One region of the Paenibacillus sp. GCM10028914 genome, then DNA from elsewhere that is predicted to be linked to it. Evidence: predicted binding sites of a transcription regulator. Region 1 holds the regulator's gene; the other holds the start of a gene.
What was found. Region 1 encodes CtsR, which represses protease genes until heat stress. Its sites were predicted from a motif close to ATGGTCAATAAAGGTCAAACA; they were not measured.
Positions count from the first base shown of each region.

Region 2: a site for CtsR is predicted at 1,165-1,185, ahead of clpP (ATP-dependent Clp endopeptidase proteolytic subunit ClpP). Genes of this name have one in related genera too.

Region 1 is NZ_JBHTFO010000005.1:62,870-66,030, reverse strand. It holds gene ACFQV5_RS04520 (hypothetical protein) at 1-520, shown strand, start outside; gene ACFQV5_RS04515 (lysophospholipid acyltransferase family protein) at 594-1,307, opposite strand; gene ACFQV5_RS04510 (CtsR family transcriptional regulator) at 1,669-2,130, shown strand; gene mcsA (protein-arginine kinase activator protein McsA) at 2,155-2,673, shown strand; gene mcsB (protein-arginine kinase McsB) at 2,746-3,161, shown strand, end outside.
Region 2 is NZ_JBHTFO010000009.1:227,207-230,367, reverse strand. It holds gene ACFQV5_RS09655 (hypothetical protein) at 1-430, opposite strand, end outside; gene clpP (ATP-dependent Clp endopeptidase proteolytic subunit ClpP) at 488-1,084, opposite strand; tRNA gene ACFQV5_RS09645 (tRNA-Arg) at 1,254-1,328, opposite strand; gene ACFQV5_RS09640 (sugar-binding transcriptional regulator) at 1,675-2,721, shown strand; gene gap (type I glyceraldehyde-3-phosphate dehydrogenase) at 2,824-3,161, shown strand, end outside.

The sequences.
Region 1 (3,161 bases):
TCTCCTAGCTGTTCGAACGATATGGACGATTGTATCGTCTTTAATACAGGCATGGATTAGCACACTGGTTATTCTAATACTGGTTATTCTGCACTTATGGATCTTTTGGAGGATGTTGGAGATTAGGCCAGTATTGGATCTGACTAAAATAACTGTCTCCGATTATATTCTAAGCGCATTCGTTAGCATTTGGCAGTATACATTCATCATGCTCATTATCTTTTTCTCCATTACAGCTGCCCGGGTTATACGCAAACAGTGGGGCTTGTGGTTCGGGATTCTGATTTTCTTTTTCATCCTTTATGTGATCCAATGGGTGGAGCATAAAGTTCTTGCAGTAGCGGATTATAAGTGGGTAGGTGCGACTTTCTCTCTCAGAATTGAAGAGGGGGGCTCGGCTGCGCCGTTTAATCAGGAAGCCCTTTCAGTCCCAGTAGGTCCCATCATATTTGAAGTGCTTCTAGCTGGAGTACTGATATACGTTATGGTTAAACTAATCGACCGCAAGGTAGAAGTGTAGTAATGGAATAAATGCAAAAGACCCCGCCAAGGAACGGCGGGGTCTTTTTATATAAGATGGACAACTCTTTATATCATACATTGGCAATTAGATCTTTCACTTGTTCTGGCAAAGCGGCAATTTCTGTTTTACTTAGCCCAGCAGTTGAAATCGGAGGAAGAATAGTAACCGTTACTTCCGCAGGACTTATCCAAAATCCGTTCTCCTCCATCAATTTGTAAGAGCCCTGGATTCGAATCGGAACAATGGGTGCCCCAGTCTTAGCGGCGATACGAAATGCGCCCGGCTTGAATTCTCCGAGTTGTTCACCTTTGCTTCTAGTGCCTTCTGGGAAGACAATGACAGAATAATTATTATTTATTAATTTAGCAGCCTCATTGAGACTGTTTATGGCTTGTCTAACGTTGTTTCGGTCAACGAAGATACATTGTAAATGTTTCATCCACTTTCGAATAATTGGGAGCTTGGATAACTCGACTTTAGCCATCAAGGCTTTTGGTTTACCGATATGTCCCAACATGATTGGAACGTCAAAATTTCCTTGATGATTGGATACGAATACAGCTGCATTCTGCGGTATATTCTCCATCCCATGTACGGTAACTTTGGCTCCTGCAGCTTTTAATAAAGATCGTGCCCATCTTCCTACATGCTTGGAAATGTAGGCATCATGCTCTTCAATAAGCCCTTGTTTTTGCAGTCTATTCGCTTTTCTTAATCCAGGAATCATCATAAGCAAATAGAGCCAAAAGTAAAAAAACCAAATTATTGTACGAAAAATCTTCATGCTGTCTTCCTTTCGTCACTAATCGACAATCTATTATAGTCAGTATAGCTTTTACGAATTAATAAATCCAATTCCTTAATGCCGCATTTAATCAGATGTTATCCAATTAAATTTTGGTGTTTCTTATATAAAGCTTATTCGGCGAATAATTTTATTTTTTAACGGTTAGACTTAAAAGTAGCCCCCCTTGGCAAAATAAAAAAATGTGCTATAATAAAGTTAAAGTCAAAGAAAGTCAAAGTCAGCAAGTGACGATTCAATTAAGGCTCAAGATGGTTAAAACTAACGTATTGGTAAGGCTCTGTGCGGACGTGTAAGATCAATACGGCTTTACGTTTCAAGCAGTGGAGGATGAATGAATATGCGTAATATCTCTGATATTATCGAACAATATTTGAAGAGCATGTTGGATGAAAGCAAGGAAGCAACCGTTGAAATCCAGCGTAATGATCTGGCAGAGAAATTCTCATGTGTTCCCTCTCAGATCAATTATGTTATCAGTACCCGTTTTACTTTGGAGAAGGGTTATCTGGTGGAGAGTAAGCGTGGGGGCGGAGGTTATATACGTATACAGCGTATTGAGCTCCCTAAGCATACAGCACTTCACCATCATCTGCATCATTCGATAGGTAACCTAATTGAACAGACGGTAGCGGAGGGCCTGATTTACCAGCTCGAGGAATCGCGGTTTTTGACGAAGCGTGAAGCCTGCCTGATGCGGGCAGCTATCTCAAGGGAATGCTTAAATGTTAAACTTCCTTATCGAGATGAACTTCGTGCGAGAATTATGAAGGCGATGCTTATTTCTTTGTTGGGTAAATGAGTGTGTTAAAGGAGGGTCATGATCATGGTGTGTCAAGAATGTGGTAAACGGCCGGCTACGCTCCACTTCACCAAGATAGTGAATGGTGAGAAGACGGAATTTCACTTCTGTGAATCTTGTGCCCGTGAGAAAGGGGAATTGATCCCCGGAACGTCGAATGGTTTTTCTATTCACAGCCTTTTGTCAGGTCTGCTTGATCTCGATCCAACAGGCAAAGGACAGTCTCAGGGTTCAAGGAACCCACAAGCTCCTCGCTGTGAGGAATGCGGGATGACCTATTCACAGTTCAGCAAACTTGGCCGGTTTGGATGCAGCTCTTGCTATAAATATTTCTCCGAACGACTGGACCCACTCTTCAAAAGGGTTCATGGAAACACCACTCACGTTGGTAAAATTCCAAAGCGAAGCGGTGGTAAGATCCAAGTGAAACGCAAAATTGATGAGCTCAAGAAAGAACTGCAGCAACGAATTCTTCAAGAGGAGTTTGAAGTTGCAGCTGAAATACGAGACCAGATTCGAGAACTTGAGAAGAGCATGTCTTAATCTGGGGAGCTGACGAATAGAGTTGCACTGGAATCGAATTTTGTAAAATGCTGAAAGTAGGAGGAATGCGTGATGTCGAATCTGCGGTTCACCGAGCAGGCGTTAAGCGATTGGATGCGAGGGAACGGTCAGGATTCTGATATAGTCATCAGTACCCGGGTTCGGGTGGCGCGCAACTTGCAGCATCTTCCTTTTCCAATGCTTGCTACAAATGAGCAGTCGGGAGAAGTGCTTGAGCGCCTGACAGGTGTTTTAAAGGATCAGGAATCTTTAAAACCACTCGGTCCTTTTCATACCATTCGATTAGATGACATTGAAGAATTGGATAAAAGAGTACTGGTGGAGAAACATTTGATCAGCCCGAGTCTGGTGAATGAATCGAGAAACGGTGCGGTGATGCTTAATGAGGATGAATCGGTAAGCATTATGATCAATGAAGAGGATCACCTCCGAATCCAGTGCCTGTATCCCGGTTTTCAAGTGCATGA
Region 2 (3,161 bases), on a different contig from region 1:
GTACAAGAAATAGATCCGAAGGGATATTCAGAAAGTACCTAAGTCCGTAGAGAGGAAAGGAATAGATAAAGGCGAAGGGGAGAAGAATTATAAAGGATTTTGTAGCATAACCGAGTCCGAAAAACAGAAGGCCGAATAACCAGTAGAGGGAGTACCAGCGAACGAAATAAGACTCACCTTTTAACCCCAGCAGCAAGCCAAGGAGGAATAGTAGTATAACGGCAATTACAGAGGTCGTGATATGAAGGGGATCTGGCATATTCCCTTTAAATGCAGGGACCATATTGATAAAGGCAAACGGGATCGAGCAGAGAAACAGAAGTAGTATTAAGGATATTCGGGTACCCATCTTACTCATCACTCCGATCAGACGGTATATTATACCAATTATATCCACTGATGTAGCATGATGTCTAATCTTTCTAAACAAAAAAGGCTAATATCCGTGTCTACCGGATATTAGCCTTTTGATGTTATAGACGCTATCTTAGATCCCTTGTGGTGGAGTTTTCTCCAGCACTTGGTCAATAAGACCATATTCTTTTGCCTCAGCAGCGGTCATGAAGTAGTCACGATCGGTGTCTTTCTCAATACGCTCCAGTGGTTGGCCTGTGCGCTCTGCAAGAATATGATTCAGCTTGTCGCGCATCTTCAGGATGCGGCGGGCACGGATTTCGATGTCTGTCGCTTGACCTTGAGCTCCGCCAAGTGGTTGGTGAATCATAACTTCACTATTAGGCAGCGCGAATCGCTTGCCTTTAGCACCAGCGTTCAGCAGGAAAGCTCCCATGGAAGCGGCCATGCCGACACAGATGGTGGATACATCAGGTTTAATAAACTGCATTGTATCAAAAATCGCCATACCAGCAGTTATGGATCCGCCAGGGCTATTGATGTAAAGATGAATATCCTTCTCAGGATCTTCAGCTGCCAAGAACAGCATTTGTGCAATGATGGCATTGGCAACCACGTCATTTACGTCGGAGCCGAGGAAGATGATGCGATCTTTCAACAATCTGGAATAGATGTCGTACGCACGCTCACCACGGTTGCTCTGTTCTACGACCATAGGTATAAAACTCATATAGAAAAACCTCCTCTTAAATGCATTCCTCATTAAAATACTGTTACCGTATTACCCACATCATAAACAATTTCAACCATAAAGTCAAAGATAGTCAAACTATTAGGTAAAAAAAAGAGCCGTCATGGGCACTTGTGGGTAAACAATATATAGAAGTTCTGATAAAAAATGGCGCGCCCGCGAGGAATCGAACCTCGATCTCAGGCTCCGGAGGCCTACGTCATATCCATTGGACCACGGGCGCAAAATAGCAACGAAGATGATTATACCGCATCTTTTTCTAAAAGACAAGGAACAAGAAAAAGTTTCTAATCGACCCTTAGCCATAAGAGAGCTGTGATTTCTAGAGGATATAAAATTTTTCACACTTTATTAGGTAATGCTACCTGAATGTTTGACAGTTTTATATCCACTTATAGAAAGCTTCGTTACCGATGAATAAGAATGACATGGGTTGAGAAATATACATTCGGAACACTTGCAACCTCTATAAATATTGGTTAGAATAAGGGTGGGACTCAAAACGCTTGACTGGGACATTTTGCGACCATCGGTAAGAGGTCCAAGACGAAGTTGCAGGAGTGGAAAGCATGCGTAACTTATTAGAATTACAAGAGCAGCTTCTGCCCGATCTCATGGACATTCTCAAGCGAAGGTATACGATCCTTCATCAGATCATGTTATCCGGAATGGTTGGGCGCAGGACGCTCGCGGCATCACTGTCAATGACTGAACGTGTGCTGAGGGCCGAAACGGACCTGCTTAAAGCACAGGGGCTCATCGAGATTGAGACGCTTGGGATGAGGATCAGTAGTACTGGACAGAATTTGCTTGATCAACTAGAACCTGTCATGAATGACCTGTTCGGATTAGCCGATTTGGAAGAGAAGATTCGAGAGGCTTACGGCCTTCGCAAAGTTGTTGTCGTCCCTGGTGACAGTGAATCTTCAGCCGATGTGAAACGCGAACTTGGCAAAGCTGGTGCAAGAACACTTCTTAGCTTTGTTCACAGCGGAGACATCATCGCGGTAACAGGTGGCTCAACGCTCGCTCAAGTAGCTGAGCAGATGACACCGCCGTCAGATGGTCCTTTAACAGGTTCATGGTTTGTACCTGCAAGGGGCGGTTTGGGTGAGAGTATGGAGATTCAAGCGAATACCATTGCATCCAAGATGGCGAAGAAGGTGGGAGCCGAATATCGGTTGCTGCACGTGCCAGACCTGCTGAGTGATGATGCTTACCAATCACTGGTTCAAGATCATCACATTCAGGAAATTGTGAATGTTATACGCAGATCCTGCGTTATTGTCCACGGTATTGGGGATGCTATGGAGATGGCCCACCGCCGCAAGCTTGATGAGATTTCTATTAAGGATCTGATCGCGGAGGGAGCGATTGCCGAATCCTTTGGCTACTATTTCAGTGAAAAGGGAACAGTCGTTCATCGTATGCTTACCCTTGGGCTTAGGCTTGAGGATATTATGCGAACAGAGACGATTATCGGAATTGCCGGTGGACGAAGTAAGGCCAAAGCGATACACGCCGTACTTAAATTCGGACACGAGGATATTCTCGTTACGGATGAGGCCGCAGCTCTGGAAATTGCAAAGGGCTTGGATCTAACGGCGGAGCATTAAGAAATGACTAAAAAGCATCTTTACTAACTTTGTTGTCATGATGGACCTCACGGTCTGTCTTGAATAAATAAAAAAACTTTCACTATATGGAGGGAATTACTCATGGTTAAAGTAGGTATTAACGGATTTGGACGTATTGGACGTAACGTGTTCCGCGCAGCGCTCGACAACAAGGATGTAGAAATCGTTGCAATCAACGATTTGACAGACGTTAAAACGCTGGCACACCTTTTGAAATATGACACAACTCACGGCAGATTGAATGCTACAGTAGAAGCTAAAGAAGGCGCATTGATCGTTAACGGCCGCGAAGTTAAAGTATTTGCAGAGCGCAACCCAGAAGCTTTGCCTTGGGGAGAATACGGCGTTGAAATCGTTGTTGAATCCACTGGTATTTTCACAGCTAAAGAAAAAGCTGAAGCTCACTTGAAAGGTGGCGC